Regions from separate parts of the Peribacillus aracenensis genome, predicted to be linked through region 1. Evidence: riboswitches for the same ligand, from Rfam matches in the RefSeq annotation. Region 1 holds a riboswitch; the other holds the start of a gene.
What was found. A riboswitch is a leader RNA that binds a small molecule or an ion and turns the genes downstream of it on or off. The one in region 1 is predicted to bind preQ1.
Positions count from the first base shown of each region.

Region 1 (8,264 bases):
AGTTCTTCTTAATCGTGCTTCGGTTTCCCGAATTTGAGTGACTTCTTTAGCATAAGTAATGATTCCTACTAAATCCTCTCCAACCATCATCGGGACAAACGAACAAGAAAGTAAGATGGACTTTCCGTACTTCGTCAGGAATTCTATATCTTTCCCTTTTTTTATCCCCTTTTGGTTTTCCAGGACATATTGGCAAGATGTACGGATCAATTCCGCGTCTTCTGCTGAGAAGTTCAAATTAATGAATGAGGCTCCATGTATTTCTTCCTGTTGAAAGCCTGTTACAGTTTCAAACCTTGGATTAACGGTCGTGATCATTCCGTTTAAATCAAGCATCAGCATTGGATAAGGGTTGTGTTCAAACAATGATTTATAGCGTTGTTCACTATCGAATAATTGATTCTCCGCGACTACTCTTTCAGAAATATCCCTGCCAATGACGACTAAGCCTTTTCGTGAACCATCCTCATTGAACAGAGGAACCTTGATCGTATCAAAGGTCTTGTGATTGCCATCGGGAAGAGGGACGATTTCCTCACACCTTGTGATTTCCCCTTTTACCCAAGTTTCTTCATCGGATACTTCACAGTAGATCAACGACTCTTTATAAAATTCTGAGTATTCCGCGAGCTCGCTGTCTCTTTTTCCCTTATAGTCTACATGCTCCAATTGAAATAATTGCAGGCCGAAGGTATTGGATTCAAGCCAACGGCCATCACCATCCTTGAAGTTAACGAAATCCACCATTGAATTGATGAGTGTCCGCCGACGTTGCTCAGCTTCTTTTAATTGCTTGAATTCTTCCCTTTTAGCTAAATAAAGATATAAAACCAAGCCTATTGATAAAAGGAAAACAAATCCTTCCGCTCTTTGAAGTTGAATGAAGACCTCTTTGTTTTGGATATTTGTAGTTAAAAAATAGTCGAACACGACTAGTGTAAGAATCCCGGATAGGATATATATTGCTAAGATGGAGCGTTTGGACATGGAGATTCTCCCTGATTTTAAGACATTTCTAAGGTAAAATTACATACACATTTTAACAAACTATCGGAAAAAAATATATGCAGATTCCTAAATAAAAAAACAGGATCAAAGTGGTCACCTGTTTTTTCTGAAAAAGGTTTGTTTCCTTTTCTTTTTTGCACGCTTATAGATAATGAAAAATAGTAAGAGGACGAGTGCGAGTGCTGCTAGCGTATATTGGTTCATTTCAACAGATAACAGTCCATATGGAATGAGCGAAAGGAAGAAAAAGTAAATAAGGTTACCAAGTGCCGTCGCTAATAAAAAATCCTTGAAAGTGACGGTGCTGACACCAGCTACCAAGTTAATTAAGCTTGTTGGGATCAGAGGGAAAATCCTGCCTGTAAAAACGTACATGAAGCCATGCTCTACAACAGTTTCTTGCCATTTTTCGCTAATTTTCTTTATGAGAAGTTCCTGAAACCAGTTTCTTGCTGCATAAAAAATGAAACCTGAGGCAACAACGCTTGTAAACCAACTCCATAGATATCCATATATGAATCCGAATATCGTGACATTGATGGTCAGGAGCAAAATTAAGGGGATGATTGTAAAAGAATTTTGTACAAACATCAATACGAATGTCACAATAAATGTAAGCAAAAGGTTTTCCTTCAAAATGCCAATAACAGAATCCAGATCACTTTTCCAAACCAAAGTGAATAACTCTGCATTATAGAAAATAAATATTGCGATTACCAATAGACCGATTATGGTCAGGATTTTTTTCAAAGGGCCACCACCATTCTTACTAGTAGTTTATCATTTTCGAGTTCATTGGTGAAAAAAAGAGCTGCCGCATCATTGCAGACAGCTCTTTTCCATTATAGTGGGTTTCAGACACGAAGATTCCATTAAAGCCACTTTTCAAACTGAATTCTTTTGTTCATTCCATAAATGATTGGCGCTCCAATCAAGAGGACAACGAATTCACCGACAGCCGTGGTCATCCAGCTTAACCAGAATGGGAAGCCCAGGGCAAGATTCAGCTCAATTGCAATTAAAAACATTGTGAACGTGAAAAAGATAATCGTTGCGATCATCCGTCCTTTAATGCCTTTTATGAACCGAGAAACAAAAATGACAAGCAACAAGGCGAGCAGAGATTGCCCCACCCCGAAAATCAAGTCATATGGCACCATCGGGGAAAAGAGCAGATTCGATATGAAGACTCCGCCGACGATACCGTAGATATACTTTTTATTGAATACAATCAGATGATTCAATATTTCCGGTACACGAAATTGGAACATCTGAAATGATATTGGTTGGAATACCAATGAGACCGCCACATACAAGGCAGCCAATAACCCGCTTATTACGAGTGTACGAACATTCATTTTACTCTCTCCCTAGTTTTTTATCGTGGGATGGTTACGAACCACGTTTAGGCGTTTGCCCGATGTTTAATAGTATCCCATGTAAGCTTGTTTCGTCAATTTGTAAAGAATGGTTTTAATTTATAAGTTTTCAAGCAGGGGAAGTAGCTCAATTGGATTTTGATTTATTGCAATGATGGATGATATTATTTCAATATGTACTTCAAAGGAGTGAATATAGGATGTCAATCGAGAGTGTCAAAAGCCATTTTAAACAATGGGATCGGGAAGGCGATGTAATGGAGTTCGAAACATCAAGTGCTACGGTGATTGAAGCAGCGGAAACCATCGGTGTTATCCCAGCGCGGATTGCTAAGACTCTTTCCTTTAAGGGAGAAGGTGAAAAAGCCATTTTGGTTGTTGCCGCAGGGGACGCGAAAGTGGATAATAAGAAATTTCGTCAGACGTTCGGTTTCAAAGCACGTATGCTTTCACCTGAAGAAGTGCTTGCACAGACCGGCCATGCCATCGGAGGGGTTTGCCCGTTTGGTTTGGCAAATGATCTAGCTGTTTTTCTTGATGTATCGATGAAACGCTTTGATACATTGTTCCCGGCATGCGGCAGTGCGAACTCTGCCATAGAACTTAAACTCGCTGAGTTGTTTGAATATTCAGGTGCTAAGGATTGGGTGGATGTATGCAAAGGTTGGGAAGAGAAGGAAAATGAGGAAACGACGGTAGGCAATGCAGTTAATGGCCTTTGATGGTTTCATAAAATCCACATGAATGGTATTGAGTCCACTACGGTGGACTTTATTTTAGTGGCGGCGGCATACATTTTCTATGATTTAAGCGGAAAATCGGGCGGAAAGTGTTCCTGAGTGGAGGTTGAAAGATGTTAAATGAAAGCAAAAGAAAAGGCAATAACTGCTATTTTAGTCTTAAAACTCTTTATGAAGAGAATATAACGGTTAAGAGCATTGCCCAGGAGCTTGAGTTTTGCCATAAAAACGATCTGGCAGTGGATATCCAGAAAGCATTGGAAAAAAAGAACTTTGATATATTGGCAGTGCAAGATCAGGGGGAAATCATCGGGTATATCGAAAGGGAAGAACTCGGTGATGGAAGCATTTCTGAATATTTGAGAAACTTTTCACCAAGGGAAATGGTTTCGGATTCAACCCCTTTGATCCAGCTTCTCCAGATTTTCAAGAATAAAACAAGGGTGTTCGTATTAGAGAATAATTCGATTAAAAAGTTGATTACCCATGCCGACCTTCAAAAGCCTCCGATCAGGATGCTGATATTCGGATACATTACTTTATTGGAAATGAGGATGAGCGATATCATCCAGGATAGATTCGGCGATGGCAGCTGGTATCCAATGATCAGCGAAGACCGTTTTGAAAAGGCAACCGAATTATATAGAAGGAGAATCGATAAAAACGAGGATATCAATATAATCGAGTGCCTGCAAATCAGTGATAAATTCGATATCATACATAAAGATAAAGATTTGAGGCGCTTCTTCCAAATCCCTTCGAAAAGTAAAGGGAAGAAGGATGCAAATGCCATCCGGAAATTACGGGATAAGATTTCCCATGCTAATGAATTGGGTCTGGACATGTCATGGATGGAAATCATCGAGGTTGTCGAGTCCTGTGGCCGACTGCTCGAAATCTCTGAATCCTATCAGTATGAAAAATAAGGATCCAGCTAATCATGCGGGTTCTTTTTTAGCGCATCCAAATAGAAAAAACTGCCCATATCGGGCAGTCTCCCCCTTAAAACTCCGGCAGTTGATCCAGATTATTTTCTTTTATCCCATCGGGCTCACTCCGCAATATGTCACGTCCATATTTATGAAAGACGTCAACATTGGCCAGGTTGCCTGCTTTGGCTTCCGAAAGGGCTGTGGGGTAGTCGAGTTCGCGGCCGGAGTTCGTCTTGATGGCGATTATATTGTCCTCTTCATTTTTCCTTACAGCGATGATTTCTTCTTTTCCTGCTGAATCAGCTTGGTTTGCTTGCGGTGTTCCCTGCTGTTTATATGATTCATAGGCTTTTTCAAATTGGTCCATGTTTTAGACACCTCCTATTTATAGGGTGAGCCATTTTTTCTGCAATATACAAACCGGATTTCGTCCAACTTGAGCCGTTAATTCGTCCAAATGGGCCGATTTTTCGGCACTTTATTAAAGTGAATGCTGTCTTTTTGCTTTTTTGCAGTGGCATGGCACTTGCATCTTGTGTAAGTAGCAGGTGTAAGTAGTAGCAAGAAATAATATCCACTGGATTAAGGGAGGAAAATGAATCATGAATGTAAAACAAGGGGCAAGCACTGTAAATGAAAAACAAAAGGTCAAGACAATGAAAGCGGCGGTCGTCAATGAATTTAACCAAAAACTTGAGATTAAAGAAGTTCCCATCCCCGAGTTGGAATATGGTGAGATATTAGTGAAAATTAAAGCCTGTGGCGTATGTCATACCGATTTGCATGCGGTACATGGTGATTGGCCGGTAAAACCCAAGCTTCCGCTTATCCCCGGACATGAGGGTGTGGGCATTATAGAAAAGGTGGCAGAAGGCGTAACTTCCTTGAAAGTAGGTGACCGTGTTGGGATCCCATGGCTTTATTCGGCCTGTGGCGATTGTGAATATTGCCTGACCGGAAGGGAAACGCTTTGCTTGGATCAATTGAATGCAGGCTATTCCGTGGACGGAGGATATGCGGAATATTGTAAAGCACCCGCCAAATATGTGGTGAAGGTTCCAGAAGGGCTTGACTTTGCGGAGATTTCACCAATTTTCTGTGCAGGTGTAACGACTTATAAAGCGCTAAAGGTGTCAGAAGCAAAACCAGGCGATTGGGTAGCGGTTTATGGAATTGGCGGATTGGGACATGTTGCCCTGCAATATGCAAAAGCGATGGGCTTTAATGTAATTGCTGTCGATATTCAAGATGATAAGCTGGATCTGGCAACTGAACTTGGGGCGGATTATACGGTTAATGGGCTTAAGACCGATCCTGTTCAGGCTATAAAGGATAAAGTTGGCGGTGTGCAGGCATCCATTTCTGTAGCGGTTACGAAAAAAGCTTTCCAACAGGCTTACAGTTCAGTCAAGAGGGGCGGGACACTTGTCGTAGTAGGATTGCCGAATGATGAACTCCCAATCCCGATTTTTGATACAGTGCTAAATGGGGTAACTGTAAAAGGGTCAATCGTCGGCACGAGAAAAGATTTACAGGAAGCCGTTCAATTTGCGGCTGAGGGTAAAGTCAGAACGAATATAGAGACGAGGAAACTTGATGAAATAAATGATGTGTTTTCAATGATGGAAAAGGGGGAAATCAACGGACGCATCGTATTGACGCTAGAATAGGAACAGAGGAGGATGTCCTGGAACGGGGCATCCTCCTTTTTATTATGTCTGGTTCTTCTCATTTAATATATAACGTAATTTCCGTATGGATATCTGCAAGCGTTTGGCTGCCTCATTCCGGTTGCCGTAAGTTTTTTGCAGTGCCTGCATGACGAGCTCCTTTCCAATTGTGGATTGAAGCTGTTTGATTTCCGTAAGTATTTCTTCAAGCATCAGTTCATCCTTTTCTTTAAAGTCGGCCACTAGCCTTTTTCGCCATTCTTCAAGAAGGTTTTCAGTTGACTGAGTCCCATTAGTGGACACGTTTTTGTCAGGCGTGATCTGGCTGTTAGTGAGAGAGATATCATTTGCGGATATTACCGACTTATGGTCTGCAAGAGTTAATGTGCGCATGACCACATTAGATAGTTCGCGTATGTTGCCTGGCCAGTTGTATTGCTGTAATTTTTCAATGGCTTCATTGGAAAAAGAGATATCTCCATGACCATTCCTCTCAATCAAGTGACGGACAAGCAAGGGAATATCCTCTTTTCGATTCCTTAAAGGCGGGATATCGAGAGTCACGACGTTCAGCCGGTAAAATAGGTCTTCCCGGAATTTATTTTTGTCCACTGCCTGCTGTAGGTTTTCATTGGAGGCTGCCACTAACCGGGCGTTCGTCCGTAATGTCCCGCTGCTGCCAACCCGCATGAATTCCCTCGTTTCCAAAACTCGAAGCAATTTGACCTGGATGGCGGGACTCGCATCCGCAATTTCATCAAGAAAAAGCGTCCCGTTCCCGGCAATTTCGAAAAAACCCTTTCGCAGCTGGGTCGCTCCGGTGAAAGCGCCCTTTTCATGACCAAATAATTCGCTCTCAAGCAGGGATTCAGAGATCGCTCCACAATTGATGCCGATAAAAGGTTCATGGTTTCGGGGGCTGGCAATGTGAATGAAGCGTGAAAGCACTTCTTTACCGCTTCCGGTTTCTCCTTCGATCAATACATTGACGGATTTTTGGGCGACCTTGAAAGACGTTTCAATCAAATTCTTCATTAAAGGACTTTCGCCGACAATGAGTCCTGAATCCTCGGCCAGTTTATGGATGAAATGCTGATTCAAATCTTCATTTTCATTTAAAAGGTTGTCAATCTGCCTTTCCAGTACTTCAATATCCACAAAGGGTTTTTCCATATAATCACTCGCGCCAAGTTTCATTGCATCAACAGCGGTCTTGACGGTGCTGTATCCGGTCATGATCAGTACCTTGCAACGCGGCTGTATCTGTTTTAAATGCTGCAGGAGGGAAAGTCCATCACAATCCGGAAGTTTCAGGTCTATCATTGCGACATCAAAACGCTGCTGATTCCAATCCATTTCATGAAAATCCTTCCCACTATTCACAACTTGTACGAGATAACCTTTCATCGTAAAAAGGCGGGAAAGAAAAGTCCCAACCTCTTTCTCATCGTCTACCACAAGTAAATGAACCACATTATCATCCCCTTTCCTCTTCTGCTTGTAAGGGAAGCCTCAGGAAAAAAGTGCTTCCTTGTCCTGGTGTGCTCAAAACGTCGATATTCCCACCATGTTCTTTGGCGATGCCAAGGCTTACAGACAGCCCCAAACCGGTACCTTTTTCACGGTCTTTAGTCGTATGGAAGGGATGGAATATGAAGGGCAGGCGTTCTTTTTCAATCCCGGTTCCGTTATCAGTCACACGAACCACCATGAACTTGTTATCTGTATAGGTAGTGATCGCAATCGATTTTTCCGTTTGGGCGGACTCATCCAATGCGTCCTTGGCATTCAATAGCAAGTTGATGATGATCTGTTCTATCTGCGGCTGGCTGCCCTTTATGTAAGGAAGGTCTTCCTGAAGGGTAAGATGGAGGGATATCTGCTTCTTCCCAAGTTGGAACTTCAAAAGGTTCAAAACCTGGTTAATGGCTTCGTTAATAGAGTAATAGTGGAATCTATACTCATCTTGCCTTGAAAAGGTAAGCAGGCTTTTCACTATTTGCCTGCATCGATCTCCGCAAACCTTAATATCGTTTAACAGCATATGATCCAGATTATCCTGTGGGGTTTTACGTAATAAAATTTGCGAGTTACCAAGAATGGCCGTTAATGGGCTATTCAATTCATGGGCAATCCCAGCTGCCATTTCTCCGATCGCCCCAAGTTTACCGGCGTGTAATAGCTGGACTTCCATCTGTCTTCTTTCGGTGACATTTTTATAATAAGCAATGACCCCATATACTTGATGTTCCTTATTCTGAATCGGGTAGGCATGCATTTCCAGGATGGTATCATGCTGAAGGAGAATTTCCTGAAACCCTGGCTTATTACATGAAAAGGTATCTTGAATCAGATTTTGGGATTTATCAATTAAAGGAATCTGGTCGGAAAAGTCCCTGGCTGAATCATTGGATTGATAGACCGCTCCTTTCTGATCAAAGACGATGATCATGTCTTCGACTGCCTTGAATGTATCCTCCCACTCCTGTTTGGAATGAAGAACTTCCTTATAAAGCTGGGCATTCTCCAAAGTTA
Region 1 is NZ_JANZMJ010000035.1:49,512-57,775, forward strand. It holds gene N0M92_RS24440 (PAS domain-containing sensor histidine kinase) at 1-987, opposite strand, end outside; gene N0M92_RS24445 (TVP38/TMEM64 family protein) at 1,102-1,758, opposite strand; gene N0M92_RS24450 (QueT transporter family protein) at 1,881-2,366, opposite strand; PreQ1 riboswitch class I at 2,373-2,417, opposite strand; gene N0M92_RS24455 (YbaK/EbsC family protein) at 2,588-3,109, shown strand; gene N0M92_RS24460 (hypothetical protein) at 3,241-4,053, shown strand; gene N0M92_RS24465 (DUF3892 domain-containing protein) at 4,130-4,426, opposite strand; gene adhP (alcohol dehydrogenase AdhP) at 4,716-5,729, shown strand; gene N0M92_RS24475 (sigma-54-dependent transcriptional regulator) at 5,772-7,202, opposite strand; gene N0M92_RS24480 (GAF domain-containing sensor histidine kinase) at 7,207-8,264, opposite strand, start outside.

Region 2 (8,264 bases), on a different contig from region 1:
TTTTTGTGTAATGATGAGCGTTGTGCATGTATATTCCTTTAAAGCGGCAAGCAATTTACTTTCCGTTTTCAAATCCAGCGCACTCGTACTATCATCCAGAAGGAGAATCTTTGGTCTGCGCACCAATGCCCTCGCTATCGATAATCGCTGTTTTTGCCCTCCAGACAGATTCACACCTTTTTGTCCTAACTGGGTTTCATATTGATTCGGAAGTTTCTTTACGGTCTCATGTACCTGAGCATGCATGGCCGCTGTCACGATTTCCTCCATCGAGGCATCTTCTTTCCCCCAAGCGACATTATTTTTTATGGTTCCTGAAAAAAGCAGGGCCTCTTGCGGAACATAGCCGATTCTTTTCCGCAGCGAATTCAAGGGAATATCTTTCACATCCTGGTCATCAATTCGAATGGAGCCGCTTTCAACTTCGTATAATCTTGGGATCAGCTGAAACAGTGATGTTTTCCCAGATCCCGTCGCTCCTATGATGGCAAGCGATTCTCCCGGATCGATGGAGAAGCTCAAGTTTTTCAATATCGGGGTTTCGGTTCCAGGATAGCGGAAAGATACATCCAGAAACTCGATGCCTCCCCCATTGACGGCCACACTCTTGCTTTCCGCCTTGCCTTCATCAATGTCCATCGGGGTTTCGAATATTTCCGTCACACGTTCCGCTGAAGCCTTCGCACGGGAAATGACCATGATCAGCCATGAAAAAACGGAAAGGGATGCAGCAATCCTCGTGGCATAGTTAACGATCGCCACTACCTCCCCTACCTGTATATCTCCCGTTGTTATAAATTCGCTTCCAAGCCAGAGAATGATCAGAATCGCCACATTCATGACAAGCATCAACACAGGCATCGTCGTTTCAATTAAACGAAGGGAAGTCACAGTCTTTCTTTTCAACTCTTCATTCGCATCGTCAAATCGGCCGATCTCATGCTCCTTACGAAGAAAAGCTTTGATCAAGCGCATGCCTGTCAGGTTTTCCCTCATGACGCCATTGACGTTATCGAGTTTATTCTGCACGAGCTTAAACAGCTTGGCCGCTCTTTTCATCACCCATCTAAGGAAGAAGACAAGAACCGGAATTGAAATGACCAAAACAAGGGATAGTTTCAAATCGACCGTAATTGCCATTATCACCCCGCCGATTACGATCAATGGCGCCCTTGCCATGATGCGCAAGCCCATAAAAACCGTATTTTGAAGTTGGGTCACATCATTCGTCATCCTTGTTATCAACGAGGAAGTCGGGATATTATTCAAATTCGCAAAAGAAAACGCCTGTATCTTACCAAAAAGGCTTTTCCTTACATCATGTCCAAAGCTTTGACTTACATGTGATGCCGTAAAGGAATTAACGATCCCGCCAAGGAATGAAAAAACGGAAAGTCCAACCATGACACTTCCCCATTTAATCACCACCGATAAATCTTTCTGCAAAATGCCATCATCAATTATTTTTGCTATAAATAGAGGCTGTAACAGCTCTACCCCGAGCTCGACAATCATTAAGGATAAAGCAAGAATGATCAAAAGCCAGTATGGCTTAAGAAATGAGGACAAATTTTTCATCTATGACACCCTTCGATTCTTCATATGTAGATAGCATCTTTTCATCCTCTCATTATACATTTTTATACAGATTTTTTAAAAGAGTTTAACTATAATAAAGGATTGGTAAATATGTTGAATTTTTTTATAAATACCCTTGACAAATTATACGAAATAAGCGAAAATTCTAATTGATAATGATTTTCAATTTCATTATCGATCTCTGAAATTTGATAAGCATTACGATATTCTCTTATCGTACCCTTTTGATATTGTACATAGCTACAATGTCGCCCCGGCTTCTCTGTGCCTAGTAAAATTATATGCTCATTAGCGAATGCAAGTCACTAGAATATTGCCCCCTCTTTATTCAAGTAATTTATTCACGTTGGAAGCATATTAGGCAGCCGGGGATTATTTTTTTAAACTATTAAACTTACATATATGATTAAAGGAGCAGGATGATCATGAAACTAGAAGATATCATTAAAGAGCGGCGCAGCATCAAACGATTTAAGGACATTCCTGTTCCTATTGATACCATCCAATCATTATTGGGAACTGCGACATGGGCACCGAACCATAAAATGACCCAACCATGGCGCTTCGTCGTGGTGCATGGTGATAGCCGTTTAAAACTCGCGGAAGCAACCAGTGCATTCATGGCCGGCAAAGAGAAGGACCCTGAAAAGAAAAAAAACGCCGGACAGCGAGGATATAATAAACTTATAGGTGTACCGATGTTTGTCGCGGTGATCATGGAAGAGAATCCGAATCCCATGACACGTGAAGAAGATTATGCGGCCACTAGTGCCTTGATCCAGAATTTCAGTCTGCTGGCCTGGGAACAAGGAATCGGGATGATATGGGAAACATACGGCATGATACACAGCATGGAGTTCCGTGAAGCTTTAGGCGTGAAACCAGGAGAGAAGATCGTCGGCAGCCTTCACGTCGGCTATCCCGATATGATCCCCACTCCACGTCCAAGGAAAGAGATCGATCAAATACTGACCATCTTGGACTAATATAAAAGAAAAACCACCAATCCTCAATTGGAGGGTCAGACTGTAGACAAACTCTCGATGAAAATCGAGTTTGTCTACAGTTTTTTTATGGCTTTTACAATTTGACGGTTGTAACGTAGGGCTCTCGATTTCCGCGGGCATTCCGGGAGCCCCCGGCTTACGCCTGCGGTGTCTTCCCTAGCAACCTTACACTCCAATCCACTTTGTTTTAATATAAAGATAGAACTCATTCCTACATTCTTTTATTATATAGAAGTATTAAACTTGAGGTGATAAGGCTGCTTTCTAAACATGATGCTATTCAGCAAGATCAACTCGAATTGATTATTTTAAATCAATTCGTGCCAGTGAATCATTTTGCTCGTAAACTTGATGCTGCCATGACATCTCTTTCATTTATGATTTGGTGAAAGTGATGTATTCAGAGGTTGGACGCCCCCTTTTTATCCGTTTCAAGAGCATCAACTCCATTCTCCTCCAATTGCTTTAGCCACTTGACAAATGGGCATTAAATTAAGACAGACAGCCTGATCCCTACAGCGTATCTGTTAGCTTGGAATGATTACCCCCAAACAGTCATTGTCACTATCATAAAGAACCCGATGAAAAATCCAGCGTTTTGTATAGTGACTAAAAGATTAATCACAAAAACCCCCTTCTAAAAGGAGGTCTTTGAACTATTATTCTCAAAAGAACTCGTGATATAATGCCTGAATTGCCGTCTCTTCGTTATGCCCTTTCACACCGAACATCATGCTTACCTCCGAAGAGCCTTGATTGATCATCTCAATATTCACCTTCGCTTCGGCCAAGGCTTTTGACGCTCTTGCCGTTGTACCGACATTATGGCGCATTCCTTCCCCTACAACCATGATCAAGGCAAGATCATGCTCCACATTCACTTCATCAGCATGAAGCTCTTTCTTGATTCGTGAAATGATTTTCTTCTCGGCTTCACCCTTCATCTGGTCCTGCCTTAGAATAAGCGTCACATCATCGATACCTGATGGAATATGTTCATATGAAACTCCATAATCTTCGAGGATGTGCAGCAGTTTCCGGCCAAAACCAACTTCCCTGTTCATCAAATATTTGCTAATGTAAATGCTGCAAAATCCTTTATCACTTGCAATGCCAATAACCGGCCCATTCTTATTATCCCGTGTACTTACAATGCGGGTCCCTTGTGCAGCCGGATTGTTCGTATTCTGGATATGGACAGGTATTCCCGCTCGGAATGCTGGAATCAGCGCCTCATCATGAAATACCGAGAAACCTGCATAAGAAAGTTCACGCATTTCACGATAAGTTAATTCCCGGATTCCCTTTGGATTGGAAACCACATTTGGATTCACCGCATAAACGGCATCCACGTCCGTAAAGTTCTCATACAAATCAGCTTTGACCCCATTCGCAAGAATCGAACCCGTAATATCGGAACCGCTTCTTGAGAAGGTTAAAACATCACCATCTAACGTATAACCGAAGAACCCTGGGAATATTACGATTCCAGGCTCATCACGCAGAGCATATAATCGATCATAAGATTCTGGCAGCACCTTGGTAAATCCACCTTCATCCGTTACGATCAAGCCAGCCTTTTTCGGATTTATATACTGCGCCTCTACTCCAAGGCTTTGGAAATAACCTGCGACCAGCTTTGCATTATTATCCTCGCCACTTGCCTTCAAAGTATCCAAATAGCGCTTCGGGTTAGTTTGGTCTGCATGCAACAGCGCCATTAAATTTTCGCGGATCCCAGTGACGACACTCTCGGATATATCCAGTTCTTCAGCAATGCTCGCATAGCGGGATACGACATCCTCTATCAAATGCTCTCCGTTATCCCCGCGCAGCTGCTGTTCAGCAGCTTCAATCAATAAATCCGTCACCTTTATATCATCGGAATTGCGTTTCCCTGGAGCCGAAACGACTACAATCTTCCTCTCTGGATCAGAAACAACAATTTCGAATACCTTTCTCAACTGTTCACCTGACGCAAGTGAACTTCCACCAAACTTTGCAACTTTCATCTCGACAACCCCTATTTTCGTAAATATTCTGTCAAAATTATCTCTCCCTATTATTACGCTTTTTCTCGAAACAATCAAGTGGAAATTCCATTACTGAAGGACAAATGTATTTTTAAAAAGGACAAAACAACAAGACCACTAATCGATAATAGCTAAAAAACTAAAAAAGACAACGGGCATTTGCCCATTGTCTCTCCTATTCTTTAGCGATTATCCACGGTTTCAGGATATAAGTCATGGTTCATCAAGCGGTAATCCGCCATTTCCTCATACTTCGTACCTGGTTTCCCATAATTCGTGTAAGGGTCGATGGAGATTCCGCCCCTAGGTGTAAACTTGCCCCAGACTTCAATATATTTAGGATCCATCAATTCGATTAAATCATTCATGATGATGTTCATGCAGTCTTCATGGAAATCACCGTGATTGCGGAAGCTGAATAAATAAAGTTTCAATGATTTGCTTTCCACCATTTTCACACTTGGAATATAGCTTATGTAAATGGTCGCAAAGTCCGGCTGGCCCGTTATCGGACATAAGCTAGTGAATTCCGGGCAATTGAATTTGACGAAATAATCCCGGTTCGGATGTTTGTTATCGAATGACTCAAGGATTTCAGGCGCATAGTCGAATGTATATTTTGTTCCTTGATTCCCAAGCAGTGTGATATCTTTTTTTAACTCTTCTTCTTTTCTTCCAGACATTAAAAGTCCTCCTAATCCCACGTTTCAGGGAGATTCATAAAATGGGCCTCTATATAACAAAAACCATATCTCCTCAAAGATATGGTTGATTCGCGAAAAATATCAAAGCCATAGTTTTTTTAAGAGGGTGATGCTATGAACCTCTCCCGTTTATCGGGAAATATTTTAAAATTGTCATAGTAAATATAGAAAAAAATATCTAATCTGTCAATCATACTTTTAAAATTTGGTTTGATTCCTGCATGCATTCGGCTTAAAATGTAGAAGAAGTTTATCCTACATGAAGGAAGAGATTACGTCAATGTGGATTTTTGCAGCCCTCATCACTAGTTTATGTTTTGGAATCAATAACAGCATTTTTAAATGGAGTAGCGGAAAGGGTTACTCAAAAGTACATATCCAATTCTTCTTTTATTTTTCAGCTTTTATTTTGGCCATATCTTATGGAGTATCTGTGGATGGTTTACAGTTTAACTGGCTGTCCATCATGCTTGGTGGAGCCATTGGGGTACTGAACGCTAATGGTAATATCCAGATGGCAAGCGCCTTTGAAAAAGGACCGGCAAGCTTGACATCTCCTTTAATCGCAGCGAATGCAATATTCCCCATTCTCTGTGCAGCTTTAATTTTTCACGAACATATTTCTACTTTGCAGTGGAGTGGAATCGTCTGCATGTTTCTCGCTACATTAGTCATTCAGTATACACCTAATGCTAAAGGCAACCATCAATATGTCCCATGGATGATGCACACATTATTATCCATTTTATCTTTTGGTGTGCTAGGCATTCTTATGACGACATCAACACGTCTTCATTTAAATTCCCTTGATATTCTGGTATCAATGTACGGAGGCGGAACTCTTTATCTTCTTTCGGCTCTGGCCTTTAAAAAGGAAAAAATCAAGCTAAAGGAAATCAAAATCGGTTCCTTGGTAGGCCTTTTAAGCACTATAGGCTATGGATGTTATTTCTTTGCGTTGAACACTGGCATCGCAAGCATCATCTTCCCTGTCGTCAGCCTGAACTGTTTAGTTGTCGTATTCGCAGGATGTTATTTATTCAAGGAAAAACTAAAAAACTATCAAGTTGCCGGCGTACTTGCAGCATTAATCGGCATTATCTTGACTAAAATATGAATATAGTTCATTTACAAAGACGACCTGGCTGCTACGAGTACAAGCCAGGTCGTTTTTTTATTGTGCCGGGAAATAGGGTGGTCAAAAAAAAGTGTTGACACGCTCCCTGAAATATCAGATAATTTTGAATATTAATTCTTTATGTTTTACTACTTTTGAAATGTTTGAAAAATCCTCTGTCACGGGTATTAAAGAAATAGGTACAACCACCCCATTTAATTCTGAATTAGGAAAGGAAAGATGCATAATGGTAAAAGTTACGGTAACGGTTGATTTTCAAGGAAAATCTTATCAAACTAACGTCCTTACTAAACCGGATACAGATCATGAAGTAATTTTACAACAAGCGCTTCATCAAGTTGAAAAACAATGGAAAGCATAAAAAGGCAGGCATCGCAATAGATACCTGCTTTTTTATTACCATTTAAATAATTTCATATGCACGATGAAAGAACCTCTTACAGTAATTCCCTCTCTTTTAATTGCATTTTCCAAAAGAAACTAAAATTAAGATGTCAGTTTGTGTACTAGATTTTTAATAAAATTCATTAAAAACCGGTCTCAGTCTGTAGACAAAAGGGTTCTATATTAAGTTAATTGAAACGCAGGGTACGAGACTCCTGCGTGAAAAGCGAGTCCCTGGAGTGGAAATTAACGGTTAAATTGTCTACAGTCTAAGACGGTCCTTAAAGAGACCGTCATTTTTTTATTAAACTAATTTACTTATTAATGGCACGGAACGCTCTTGGAGGCTATCTGAAAGAAGACTATAAGAAATGACTTTCTTCTTGTACTGTTTGACTACATCGACGTGGTCATTGTAAATGTATACAAATAACCTAACATCCTTTTTGCTTCTTTTAGTATCAATGACCAATGGAATCCCACTGTTCTCTGGGTGTAAAAACAATTGCTCGTTCCCTGGGAATATATGATTTTTTTTCAAAAATCTAGCGTTATTAAAATAACTAATGACTTGAATTTTTTCTATACCTTCCAAACGTTTTCCGTCAAAGGTTACGATCGCATTCTCGCCACTAATTTCTGAGTGCATTTTAAATTTGCTGATAATCCAATTAACTGCATCGGTTGGAAGGCAGGAAACCAATATTTTTAACAAACTTAAGATAATGGTCAAAATCAAGACCGGCAATGTCAATTTCATCATCTCCGCCGCGTTTATAAATGCGTATATCGCTTATTGTATCAAAAGGTCCGACAGCTTTTCTTAGAAAATGTGTACGTTCTATTAACGTTACTTCTGTAAAACATTTTTACTTGAACGCACGGCCAAACTTCGATAGGGACAATTATCCGTTTATACATATAATGTTCCGAAATGGTCATACTAAACAAAATGGGTTCATCAACATCTTAAAAGTATGAAGTGGATAAAGCCGTATATGAAATTCTACTTACTACTTTTAAATACAAAAAAACCGGGCGTCATCAAGACGCCCGGTTTTTCCGGAATGGATTATTGATATCCCCAAACCATTGTTAGCAATGTACCGAAAATTGTAACCAATGCAACGAACAATCCGTAATAAACGTTTGTGTAAATCGATGCTTTATCTTCAGACTCTCCTGCATGCATGAACATAACAAATTGAAGTGCAGCTTGCATGAAAGCTGTAACAAGTAGGATGATCACAGCCATTTTAAGTGAGAGATCAAACACAATAACTGATAGTGCGACCAAAGTCAGGACTAGCGAAAAGGCAAATCCCATAACTTGGCCCCGTGGGAATAATTCTTTCATATTACATCATTCCTTTCAGATAGACGAAACTGAAGATGAAAA
Region 2 is NZ_JANZMJ010000014.1:51,059-59,322, reverse strand. It holds gene N0M92_RS15160 (ABC transporter ATP-binding protein) at 1-1,578, opposite strand, end outside; gene N0M92_RS15155 (nitroreductase family protein) at 2,025-2,585, shown strand; gene N0M92_RS15150 (aspartate kinase) at 3,272-4,618, opposite strand; gene queF (preQ(1) synthase) at 4,822-5,322, opposite strand; PreQ1 riboswitch class I at 5,427-5,472, opposite strand; gene N0M92_RS15140 (DMT family transporter) at 5,603-6,460, shown strand; gene N0M92_RS15135 (BA3454 family stress response protein) at 6,552-6,842, shown strand; gene N0M92_RS15130 (YfmQ family protein) at 7,170-7,625, opposite strand; gene qoxD (cytochrome aa3 quinol oxidase subunit IV) at 7,938-8,222, opposite strand; gene qoxC (cytochrome aa3 quinol oxidase subunit III) at 8,224-8,264, opposite strand, start outside.
Region 2: another riboswitch for preQ1. It lies ahead of queF (preQ(1) synthase); the one in region 1 lies ahead of N0M92_RS24450 (QueT transporter family protein).